Regions from separate parts of the Paenibacillus sp. FSL F4-0122 genome, predicted to be linked through region 1. Evidence: riboswitches for the same ligand, from Rfam matches in the RefSeq annotation. Region 1 holds a riboswitch; each other region holds the start of a gene.
What was found. Region 1 has a riboswitch for thiamine pyrophosphate ahead of thiC (phosphomethylpyrimidine synthase ThiC). Riboswitches for the same ligand answer to the same signal wherever they lie in the genome.
Positions count from the first base shown of each region.

Region 2: another riboswitch for thiamine pyrophosphate. It lies ahead of MHH49_RS28245 (ABC transporter ATP-binding protein); the one in region 1 lies ahead of thiC (phosphomethylpyrimidine synthase ThiC).
Region 3: another riboswitch for thiamine pyrophosphate. It lies ahead of MHH49_RS07800 (ABC transporter substrate-binding protein); the one in region 1 lies ahead of thiC (phosphomethylpyrimidine synthase ThiC).
Region 4: another riboswitch for thiamine pyrophosphate. It lies ahead of MHH49_RS00650 (thiamine phosphate synthase); the one in region 1 lies ahead of thiC (phosphomethylpyrimidine synthase ThiC).

Region 1 is NZ_JBBODI010000001.1:3,055,718-3,058,877, reverse strand. Features, by position in the region: gene thiC (phosphomethylpyrimidine synthase ThiC) at 1-1,185, opposite strand, end outside; TPP riboswitch at 1,288-1,397, opposite strand; gene MHH49_RS13225 (beta-galactosidase) at 1,469-3,160, opposite strand, start outside.
Region 2 is NZ_JBBODI010000001.1:6,423,449-6,426,608, forward strand. Features, by position in the region: gene MHH49_RS28235 (amino acid ABC transporter permease) at 1-388, opposite strand, end outside; gene MHH49_RS28240 (amino acid ABC transporter substrate-binding protein) at 442-1,278, opposite strand; TPP riboswitch at 1,501-1,604, shown strand; gene MHH49_RS28245 (ABC transporter ATP-binding protein) at 1,803-2,498, shown strand; gene MHH49_RS28250 (ABC transporter permease) at 2,479-3,160, shown strand, end outside.
Region 3 is NZ_JBBODI010000001.1:1,840,437-1,843,596, reverse strand. Features, by position in the region: gene MHH49_RS07800 (ABC transporter substrate-binding protein) at 338-1,387, opposite strand; TPP riboswitch at 1,549-1,659, opposite strand; gene MHH49_RS07795 (hypothetical protein) at 1,818-3,160, opposite strand, start outside.
Region 4 is NZ_JBBODI010000001.1:153,067-156,226, forward strand. Features, by position in the region: gene MHH49_RS00640 (thiazole synthase) at 1-289, opposite strand, end outside; gene thiS (sulfur carrier protein ThiS) at 345-548, opposite strand; gene MHH49_RS00650 (thiamine phosphate synthase) at 587-1,192, opposite strand; TPP riboswitch at 1,308-1,409, opposite strand; gene MHH49_RS00655 (SDR family oxidoreductase) at 1,497-2,369, opposite strand; gene MHH49_RS00660 (GDSL-type esterase/lipase family protein) at 2,606-3,160, opposite strand, start outside.

The DNA of each region.
Region 1 (3,160 bases):
CACATGTCCTGGACCCTCTACCATCACCTGTACATCATGACTCCAAGCCATAGCTGTTAATTCACCTAACGTCTCTAACTCGGCAAATTGTGCTTCATCATTCGCATCAGCAATCGAACCCGGACGTAATCCATCGCCTAGGGAAAAAGAAACATCGTACAGCTTCATGATTTCACATATCTCTTCAAAATGTGTATATAAAAAGTTCTCTTGATGATGCGCAAGACACCATGCCGCCATAATGGAACCACCTCTTGAAACAATGCCAGTCATACGTTGTGCCGTCAACGGGATATAACGAAGCAGAACCCCCGCATGAATGGTAAAATAATCAACCCCTTGCTCCGCTTGCTCAATGAGCGTATCACGGTACACTTCCCACGTTAAATCTTCCGCTTTCCCATTCACTTTTTCCAACGCTTGATAGATAGGCACCGTTCCAATAGGAACAGGAGAATTACGGATGATCCACTCGCGTGTAGTGTGGATGTTTTTACCTGTGGAGAGATCCATTATATTATCTGCCCCCCAGCGGATGGCCCATCTCATCTTCTCTACCTCTTCCTCTATGGAGGAGGATACTGCGGAATTTCCTATATTGGCATTGATCTTCACTAAAAAATTGCGTCCAATAATCATCGGTTCACTCTCTGGATGATTGATATTCGCTGGAATGATGGCGCGGCCGCGGGCTACTTCATCTCTAACAAATTCCGGTGCCACATTCTCACGAATCGCAACGTATTCCATTTCCGAAGTAATAATCCCTTTGCGTGCATAATGCATTTGAGAGACATTACGCCCCTTTTTCGCTCGCAAAGGTTTTCTATGGAGCGCTGGAAACACTTCCGCCACAGCTTTTCCTGTTGCATTCCCGTTATCTTCAGGCTTCACGGTTCTTCCTTCGTACGCTTCCGCATCCCCTCGTTCCTCAATCCAGCTTTGACGATTGGGCTCTAACCCCTGACGAATATCAGTATGAATATTAGCATCCGTGTAAGCCCCGCTTGTGTCATAGACATGAATTGGGGAATTCTCCTCTTCGCCGTCTATGCCCGCAGTTGGACTAAGTGAGATCTCCCGCATAGGCACCTGAATATCAGGCCGTGAACCCTTTACATACACTTTTTGACTTGCTGGAAAAGCTGATAAATTGATTGGATCGTTGTTCAATTCGCTTGTCATCTCAATTCCTCCTATAAGGTGATTTGATCAAGCGGAGACGGTCTACTCCCCACACATAGAAAAGGCCACATCTGTATAAGATGAGGCCTTAGAGTAGACAAATAGAAATAGAGCTCCATTTCCTCCGCTGGCATTATCCAGATCAGGTTTGACGGTCGATAGTTATAACTATCCTCTCAGCCTGGTCCCACCAAGCTCCCGTAACTATATAATTGCTACTTCAAAGTATAACCGAAAAGAGAGAATTATCCAAATCTACTCAAATGTGAGATCAACGTGTACGTTAGTATAACACCAGTACCCCAAATCCTTCCAGAAGCACCTCGCCCGAGAATGTTGTGCCGCTCAGTAAATCTGTTTTGGTCTCATGAAGATGGATCGTGACAGGAGTCTCACTATAATTAAGCAAAAAAGCATAACTGGAAGAAGCTCCGGTACGGACTTGCAGCTCTACCTCTTCTGGGAGCTCCAGCCAATTTGCTGGCGATTGTAGATCAATTAATTTTATGAAATCAGCCGCTGCCTGTTCGTTAAATACGGCTCCGTAATACCAAACCTCACCCTTGCCGCGACGATTTCTAGTTACCGCCGGTTTTCCCGCATAATAATCAGAGGCGTAAACCGCCATCACTTCAACCGAAGCTTCCTCTATTTTAAGAATATCATTAAAGTCATCTGCTCCTGTAACGACTTCGGTCGCGCCCGACCAGCTAATTGTTGTTGGCTGACGACTGCCCTTAACCATTGTGAATTCTTCAACTGTGATCCCGCATAGATCCTTAGCAGCACCTGGGAAAGGACGCATATAACATTGACCGCGCTCATCCTTATAGCCAGTTCTACAGCCGAAGATCAGTTTGCCGCCTTGTTGAACATATTCATCCAGCAGAGACGCTGTCTCATCTGTCATAATCGCTGGGTGAGGATAGATAAGCACGTCGTACCTTGCAAGCTCCTCCAGCGTTGTTTTTTTGCGCAGATAGAGCACGTCATTCGGGATATGCTTCCGCTGAAGAGCCTTGTACCACTCCTTATTGCTCTTCCACATAAACGGGCCATGCCAAACATCGTATTCTCCATCCCACTCATTGTCATAATCACGAACAATAGCAACGTTAGCCTGATTATGAGTACCGATAAACGCTTGACCTGCTGCTGCCAGCTCCTGACCGATCTGCCCCGCTTCCCGCACTCTCCGGTTAGGCTGATTATGATAGTCATTGATTCCATGCCAATAAATTTCATTGCCCATCGTAGCTGTCCGCCAGCGGAAATATAACACCATATCTGCCCCATGAGCGATCGACTGATAAGTCCATAACCGCATCTGCCCGGGCTTTGGAGAAGGCATATCCATCCGGTTCACCCAGCCACCCGGGCCTGACTGCTGCTCCATAATGCAGAAATTCGGGGATATCGAACGAACAACAGATAATGACAGTCCCCAGCCTCTATCATTCAGCGGATTCCGCTCATTCGGGTCATAAAAAATAGTAGAGAACTGAGGATAAGAATCATAGCTGAAGAAATCCAGCAGTTCATCCGTCATTTCATGGCTATCGAGATGCCCGAACAGACCGTTCGTGGTTACCCATTGCTTAGGGGCAAGTTTACGAATGATATCCGCTTGGTTTTTGGCAAAAGAAATTGTATTGTCCGAAATAAACCGTTTTTCATCCAATGCCTGATGAGGATTGGGCTGCTTCGGTACTGGAGTCGGACGTGGGAGATAGACCTGAGACCAGTCACTATAGCTTTGATTCCAAAAAACAGCTCCCCATGCCTCGTTCAAATGCTCAAGCGTAACATATTTCTGCTGTAGCCATTCCCGGAAGGCCTTATGGTCACTCTCCGAATAAAATTCACTGATCTCACAGTTGAGTTCATTATCAATTTGCCAGCCAACTACACCCGGATGATTGCCGTAATGTTCAGCCATTTGTTCTGCAATACGTGCACACAGTTCCCGGTATTT
Region 2 (3,160 bases), 3.4 Mb from region 1:
TCATCCCGACTGAGAAGGCAGCTTCCCATTGGCCTTTATGTATCGACAGGATAGCAGCGCGTACGATTTCCGATGAATAAGCCCCTACGCTAAGGGTAAATCCAATGGTGGCGGCAATGAAGGGGTCGAGTACAATGCCAACAGCCGGCAAACCATAAAATATAATAAATAGCTGCACTAACAATGGGGTTCCTCGAATAACCCACACATAAAAACGGGCGATTAGCTTCGGAATTACCCACGGTGAAAGACGTGCCAGCGCGGTTAGGATCGCCAAAATCAATCCAAGCACAAAGGAAAGTAGCGCCAACGGAATGGTAAAAGCCACCCCGGCTTTTAGCAGGGGTAGCAGTGTGTCTAAGAAAATTTGTATTTTGCGGTCATCCATTATTCAGACATCCTTTTTAGCTTCCAGGCTTAATTAGCCTTGCTAGCCTTGTATTATTTTGAAACGTCAGCTCCAAAGTATTTCTCGGAAATTTTCAAGTACGTTCCATCACTCTTCATCTCTGTAATCGCATCACTGACCGCTTTCACCAGCTCATCATTACCTTTCAGGAATACCGCGGCACTTTGTGATCCTTCAGGAATCTCATCAACCACTTTAATTTTTGCATCTGGTTTTTGTTTTTTCAGATCCAGATAAGACAAGCCATCATTCACAGTTGCATCAATACGTCCCGAAGTCAGCAGGTCCATCGCTTGATTGAAACCATCTGTAGCTACGATTTCAGCACCGTTCTCACGAGCGATGTCGGATAAGTTACTTGTCAGGGATTGTCCGGCTTTTTTACCCTTAAGATCGGCAAAGGTCTTAATATCCTCATTGTCTTCGCTCACGATCAATACTGCTTTGGATACGATATAGGGTTCAGAGAAATCATATTTCACTTTGCGATCTTCGTTAATGGAAACTTCATTAAAGATTACATCAAACCGTTTCGCATCCATTCCAGCAAAAATACCATCCCACTGAGTTTCAAAAAATTCAGCTTTAACACCTAAACGCTTTGCTACTTCTTCAGCAATTTCCACGTCAAAACCAGTCAATTTCCCCGCAGTGTCATGATAAGTAAAAGGTGCATAAGTCCCTTCTGTACCTATCCGCAATTTGCCGCTGGCTTTCACAGCCTCCAAACTGTTTTGCGCTGAAGATGCTGCTCCACCATTCGTTCCAGCTGTAGGTTCAGCAGCCGTATTGGTATTCGAATTATTGGCGCAAGCCGCTACAAGGACCACGGTTAACGCCAATATAATAGTTAAACTCCATTTTTTCATTCTTAAATCCCCTCTCTCTATCCGGTTTTTTTCCGGTAAATTGAATAGTACACTGCCATCACATGATCGTCAATACTTTTTTCCGATTATATACATCGGAATTATAATATTAACTAGATTCCTACCTATATCTTACCCAATCTTGGATTAATCCTTCACTTCTTTCTCTCTTTACTTCTCAGAAAGATATGGTATATTTATAAACAAATTAATATGGACCTGTTATTTCACTAGGGGAGTCGGCCGACTGAGACGGAGCTTCAAGCTCCGGACCCTTGGAACCTGATCTGGATCATACCAGCGGAGGGAAGTGGAGCAGAATTTTCATCAAGCATGTTAAGTGTTATTATGCAGAATGAACTTTTTGACCCATTCATTTCCTCTGGAAATGGATGGGTCTTTATTTGTTTAGGCGCTCCACAAAAATTTTAGGAGGTTAGATCATCACGACCATTTTATCTATTCAAGGCCTAACCTACTCTTTTCCGGAATCTGAGCAACCCCCTGTATTCGCAGATCTATCCATGGATATCAGGCAAGGGGAATTCGTCTCCGTAGTAGGTGCTAGCGGATGCGGGAAAAGTACATTTTTCAAAACGATTGCCGGTTTACTCGAACCTACTCACGGAAAAATAAAACTCTCTACACACCCGTCAACCGCTAGTCGTTTAGGCCAGATCGCTTATATGCCTCAGCAGGATTTATTGCTGCCTTGGAGGACAGTGCTCGATAACTGCCTTTTGCCTTGGGAGATCAAGCCCAGATTCAATAAACAAGAAACGATCACTCAGATTCGGGAAATGTTGACCCGCTTCGGCTTAGCAGATGTAGAGAAGGCTTATCCCCATGAACTTTCGGGTGGAATGAAACAGCGAGTCGCATTTCTGCGCACCTTAGTGGCTGGAGGCGGAACTGGTCTGATGCTGCTGGATGAGCCCTTTGGCGCTCTCGATGCCATGACCAAACGCGAGATACACCGTTGGCTGTTGGAGTTATGGGGTGAATTGAATCAGACGATTATGCTCATCACTCATGATCTGGAAGAAGCACTATTGCTCAGTGACCGGATTTATTTATTATCTGGCGGTGCGCACAGCGAATTACAGGAGATCGTTGTGGATCTACCAAGGCCAAGACATTATAAGATGAACTATGAACCCCGGTTTATAGCACTACGGGAAGAGTTGGAGCGAAGATTGCATGCAACCTATACCTTTTAAAAAACATCTAGACAACTATGGTCCCTTCCTTCTTCTGGTACTGCTCATTCTTGTAATCTGGGAGTCGGCTGTTCGCCTTCACATGATTCCAGCCTTTATTCTCCCTGCACCTTCCTCTATGGGAATCGCATTGATCGAGCACAGGCAATTATTATTCGGACAGCATTTATTGGCAACGTTACAGGAGATACTGGTGGGTTTTGTCCTTTCTGTTATTTGTGGTGTATTGCTGGGCACTGGAATGTTCCTGTATCGCCCCATAGAAAAGGCCATCTATCCCTTTCTTATCATTAGCCAGACGATCCCATTAATTGCGCTATCCCCCATTTTTATTATGTGGTTCGGATATTCGCTGTGGAGCAAAGTGGCTGTGGTGTTTTTGACGGCTTTTTTTCCAGTCGTAGTGAGTACATATGATGGACTTCGTACAAGTGGCCAGACTTACAAGGACTTATTATTAACATTTGGTGCAAACCGCTGGCAGCTGCTTGTCAAAACCCAAATTCCACTGGCGTTGCCTGCTTTTTTCTCTGGCTTAAAGCTGTCCATTGTATACTGCGTCATCGGAGCTACTATCGGGGAATGGCTCGGCGGCAGTAAAGGACTCGGTTACTTCAGCCGCAGAATGGCCGGAAATATGCAGAGCGATGAAATGTTCGCGG
Region 3 (3,160 bases), 1.2 Mb from region 1:
AGCCAACTTTGATAACGAAGTAATTCAGGAAGCAAACTCGACGTCGAATCTTGAACGAACTTGGGAAGTCCGGTACTCACGTAGCACATCACTACGCTCCGTTCCTCCTTCCTCAAGTAACGTCCAACCTTCTTGGTTCTGAAAGCCGTCTTTTTGAACTCTTAAATTATAAGGTAAGTTCAAAAAGCCAACTTTGATAACGAAGTAACTCAGGAAGCAAACTCGACGTCGAATCTTGAACGAACTTAGGAAGTCCGGTACTCACGTAGCACATCACTACGCTCCGTTCCTCCTTCCTCAAGTGACGTCCAACCTTCTTGGTTCTGAAGTCCGCTCTCTACTCCGCCGGTAAAAAATCATTACTGAATGCACTAGCAGCATCCAGCGGTTTATCCAGCAACTTCAGATCATACATCCAGTCGCCGTAATTTTGCCAGACCTCGGTTTTTTGCTCGCCCCAGCGGGCAGCATCGTCCTTGTATTTTGGGCTAAGCCATTTTTGGCTAGCTAGGACAAGGTCGGCGTCCAGGTCAGGAACGGCCTTCGATAACATACCGGCAGCCTCTTCCGGATGATCAATGGCATATTGATAACCTTTTGATGTGGCTTTCATGAAGGCCTTCACCAGCTCAGGATGATCTGCAATTTGCTTCTCACTCGTCGTCAGCACAGGCGTGTAATAATCGAGCTGTGGCGCATAATCCTTTAAGTACAGCATATCCAATGGCTCGCCACGCAACTCAGCCTCAACGCCAGTCCAAGCGTAGAAAATCCAGGCGAAATCAATGTCACGTTTGACGGCGGTAAAATAATCAGCTTCACCGATACTTATCAGCTTCACCTTTTTCACATCGCCACCTTCAGGATCCATGATAGCTTTCATGGCTGCTTCTTCGGCCGGTGAGCCCCAGCCTCCGTAGGTTTTACCTTCGAAATCCTTTGGTGATTTAATATTGCGATCTACTGGAGCGGCGAATCCCGATGTATTATGCTGAATAATAGCTGCTATCGAGACAAGGGGGACGCCTTGTAGACGGGCTAGAGTTAATCCTTCTTGCGCGCTGATGCCAAATGCGGCCTCGCCAGAAGTAACCATAGTATCAGAACCCGCTGCGCCTGGTTGAACGATTTCGACGTCCAGACCTTCTTCAGCGTAGTAACCAAGATCCTTAGCTACGTATAGACCGGTATGATTCGTGTTCGGTGTCCAGTCGAGTGCGACTTTAACTTTGGTGAGCTCTTTTGGAGCATCCGTCCCAGCCGCTGCAGTTGGATCAGTAGCATTTGCTTTGTTTCCGGCTGTATTCCCATTGTTGCTGCCGCATCCGGCAACGGCAAGAATGAGTACACAGGTGAGGCACAACGTAAGTGCTTTTTTGAGGTGCATGTCTTCTTCTCTCCTTTAAGGTTACAAGAATCCCGTCTTCACAACATGAACCGTAAAGTGTAGTATGTACGTTTTTCTACATCTTTTAGTGATCTTACAAAAAAAGCGCCCCGAGTGATCGGGACGCTGGCTTGGCGCAAGGTTAGTCAAGGTCACAGGGACCAGAACCAATTGGCGATTCCTACGCTGGCATTATCCAGATCAGGTATAAGGGTCAGTATCTTGTGGGATACAATCTCAGCCGGCCAATTCCAGCACCCCTGGTTCTATGAAGTTAACGGGTATTTCTATGTGCAATATAAGTAAGCATAAGTTTTGTACCTATACTTAATGTCTTATATTTCTCGCATACGGTGTATTATAGACGGCTGTACTCGGAATGTCTAGTAGTGCACTCCTGAATTTTTCCAATCCAGTAGTTTCTTTTTTGCTAGTCTAGATCTTTATATTTCTTGCGGTGACGCCGTTTAAGCTCACTAACCAGCGCCCCTAGCGTGAGGACAACGCTGATCAGAATCCCGCTCATGATCACGAAGAGGGCAAGAAATTCAAAGGGGGAATATCCAATCATTTTACTCCATTGAATCTTTCCATCCAGATCGTCAATGACCTGATTCATGCCGTAAATCCCGCTTACTACCGTAAATACAGTGAGAATCATCAGCAGATTATCCCGTCGCTTGGACTGAAACTTATCCTGATACTGAAACAGGTCATTTAAGGTTTCTTTCACTTCCTCGAATAAAGCGTCGTTTCCGTATACTTTACGCAGCTGAAGAAATATCTCCCGGCCCTGCGACTGGGAAATCAACTCCAAGAAGTAGAACTTTGCCGAGAACTTATTGATGGAATAGATTAGATTGTCTATTTCCTCATAATCATGATTAATCCGAAGTCGGGAGTGCATATTGGCGAGCTTCAGCAGAACGATTTTGTGGAAAATATTGAGTAAAAATCCGTAATAATATTGCCCATACATCTGGTTGGCTAGACTTACAGCAATCTCCTGTTCAGCCCGGGTCATGCAGCAAAAGGTCTGCTCATTCATCATATAATACGTGTCTGGGCCCCAGCGATTATAGGAATGCTCATGACAATAGTTTGCAATATACGCTGGATCGCTTGCACTGGCATAGGGCTTTCCGTTCAGATCAATTCCATCAAGCTGTGAGGCGCGATAGCGTAGATTTACACTAATCTCATCAGAACCTTCTTCATTCTGAAAGCCGTAAAAAGCTTGCACCTGCATTCTTTCATCTACGAAAAAAGGAAGGGTCTCAAAATAAGCCCCATTGATATCCGATTGATCCAGATATGGCTCCAGTCCATCCACCAAATTTCGGAAGACAAAATCCTCTACCATCTCATAGGTCTGTTCCCCGCAATGAATATAAGTGTAGTCATCCTGTATGAAGGTTTTCTCTAGCGCACGGAAACGATCCGCGAATTCTAGGGCAATACTAAAGGGAATCGAATCCCCCTCCAGCTGGACACGTATCGTCACGAATCCAAGCTGAAAGGGACATATGAATATATCCGTCGAGAGAATTTTGAAAAATATAGATTGCTGCGGAATCTCCAGAATGCAGTCGAGATTATTTACTCTGGAAAAACGGCGAAACGAGTCGGCATCCTTCCTGCGCGGAAAAAGGACGTGTGCGGCAAACGGTAAATAGGTGCGCTCCATTCGTTCATGGGAAACACAGTAACCTTCTCCATAATAGGCAGCTTCCAGTTCTTTGTTATCCAGAAAAAAACGTGTGAATCCGTCGT
Region 4 (3,160 bases), 2.9 Mb from region 1:
TCACCCAGTTCCCCAGTCCCGCAGCTCTTGCTAATCTCGCAATACGGACTGCCTCTTCCGCTGTACGCGCTCCTGAGGTATTAGGCAGAAGAGTCATGTGGCCGGGAATGTGGTTCATGATATTTTCTGCTCCACCTTCCGGGTCCACTCGGCGAAGCGCTACAGTAATCACCTGAGAACCAGAGCTTGCGATCACTCCGGGGATCAGAGCATTCCGGCTATATTTTCCGGTTCCGATAAATAATCTACTAGTTAATTCGATGCCTCCAATATGTAACGGGTCATGCATGAAATTACCTCCCTTTGGTTCTTAGAAATTTCTCAAAATTCTATACCGCTCCATCTCAACCCCCACCAACAAAGTGCACCAGTTCCAAACGATCATCCTCGCTCAGAGCAGTACTTTCATAATTCTCCTTACTGACAATTTCTCCATTCAGCTCAATGATCATCAGACGACCCGACCACTCAGGAAGACTGATCAAATCAGCTATAGTTTGAATACCACCAGAACACTCTGCGGATTTCCCGTTAATCAACAGTCTCATTCTGAATCACCCCCTTCGCCTATGCTTTTACCTCCCGGCTATGAATGAACCGCCTTATGAATAGCTTTGGCGGCCTCATAAGGATCATCCGCTCCGCAAATTCCGGACATCACAGCAATTCCTGCCGCGCCTTGCCTAATGATCTGCGCCGCATTAGCGGGACCAATTCCGCCAATCGCAATTACAGGAATAGAGCTAGTCTTCACCGTTTCTGCAAGCAGCTCTAACCCACGTGCGGGCAGCCCTAGCTTGCTCGCCGAGGGAAATACATGGCCAAACAAGCAATAATCAGCTCCCTGCTCTGAAGCATTCGCCGCTTCTTCCGGAGAATGAACCGATCTCCCCAGCCAAAGCTGAGGTGCAATTCGCCGGGCTGTAAGCGGGCTCAGACTGTGCCCAGCCAACTGAACACCCGCGGCACCAGCTGCCAATGCTACATCGATCCGGTCATTGATTATCAGTTTGGTAGCGGGTATACCGGCAGCCAACAGCTCCTGTGCCGCAGAGAGCAGTTCGCGTGCTGGACATTGCTTCTCTCTTAAGTGAATATAATCGACCCATGTCTGCACCGTGACAGCCAGTTCAACAAATTGTCTCAACAGCTGCTTGCCGTCTGATATTAGATGGATCTCAGCTTGTACCACTCGCGATCTCCTCTCTCTCACTTCCCTGTAGGCCAGTAAAAAACAAAAAAACTGCCCCCGTAAGGAAGGCAGTCAGAATCTGTATATAGACGGTACTACAAATAGCCCGACAACAGAAATTCGTTCTCCACTTCCCTACGCTGGTCTTAACCAGATCAGGTTCAAAGGGTCCGGAAATCCATTCCGTCTCAGCCAATCGGCACCCCTAGTGACATAAATATACAATTTTAAAATGCTAACGTGGTTTATAGTAACATATTTTTTTATTGAAATACACCCATTTATTCACATTAGCTGTACTAATCTAACCGTTTACTACCTCGCCACCATTTACATGAATAACCTGTCCAGTCACATAACTGGAATCGTCAGAGGCAAGATATACATAGGCTGGCGCCAGCTCCTCTGGTTGTCCAGGCCGTTTCATAGGCTGCGTGCCTCCAAACTCGCTAACCTGCTTCGCATCAAAGGTAGAGGGAATTAGCGGTGTCCAGATTGGACCTGGTGCTACACCGTTTACCCGTATGCCCTTCTCCGCCAGATTCGTGGACAAAGATCGTGTGAAACTCAGGATAGCTCCTTTAGTTGATGAATAGTCCAGCAGCTGCGGGCTTCCGCGATAAGCGGTAATTGAAGTTGTATTTATAATTGTAGATCCTGCTTTTAAATGAGGCATAGCTGCTTTTGTTAAATAGAACATCGCAAATATATTCGTACGGAAAGTACGCTCTAGCTGCTCGGAAGTAATATCCTCGATCTTAGCTTGCGGATGTTGCTCCGCCGCGTTATTGATGAGAATATCAAGCTTTCCTAAGCCCTCTACCGTCTGTTTAATAAGATCCTTACAGAATTTCTCGTCACCGATATCACCTGGAATTAGGATACATTTGCGGCCTTCCTGCTCGACCTGACGTTTAGTTTCCTCTGCATCTGAGTGTTCATTAAGATATGAAATGACCACATCAGCACCTTCTTTAGCAAAAAGCACAGCAACTGCACGCCCAATTCCGCTGTCTCCACCGGTAATCAACGCCGCCTTGTCTTGCAGTTTACCTGCTGCTTTATAATTTGCCGGCTCGTATTTGGGCAGCGGCGTCATTTCACTCTCAATCCCTGGCTGATGATGCTGCTCCTGTGGGGGTAAGGTTTTTGTAGCTTGTTTATTATTGCCTGACATCTTCCCTATCTCCTCTCGTTAAGCAAATTGATAGTTAACTGATCATCTTAGGATGGCACAACAATGCACGTTTATACGCTGGGTTTGTCATTTTCTTAAATCGCTTTACGAATCTTACTTACCACAATGCAAGTAGAAATAAACAACCGTGGATGTAAACTGCTGTAAGTGGAGAGGACTTCACTGCATACAAAAAGGCACAGCATCGCTGCTGTGCCTTGAATTGTTCACCCTAACTATTTCAAAGAAGAAACATGATTTTCTGCATTCACTCCATGTTCCAGTACCCACATAAAATAAAGAGCTTTAGCTGCTTTCTCCCGGGTCACTATGGCTTTAGGTTCTAGTTCTGTCCCATTGACCATTTGGCCTCTAGCAATCCCCACTTCAGATCTAATAAGCCCTAATTCATAAGCACTTTTCACTTTTGAAATTAAAAAAGGAGAAATGTCCGCCGTATCAACCAGCTGCTGCCAGGATACAAGTGGATAGTACATCGCTCCTCTAGCTCCTGGATCCAGATTGAAATCATAACCAGGATCTCCTGGCACTACTGCTGTGCCGTTATAATCAGTCATGTACTTAGGTTTATTAGCAAACTTTACTTGGTAAACATCATAGAGAATAGCACCCATCGTTTCACGTGACAGCTTACCTTTCGGATAATAGGCAAGATCTGATCTTTCCACTTTCATTAACTTAGAAATACTGCGTGTGAATTCAGCAACTGTCATCTCCGTATCTGGCTTAAAATTCCCTTGACGGTCTTTGCCCATTACTCCCAGCTGGAT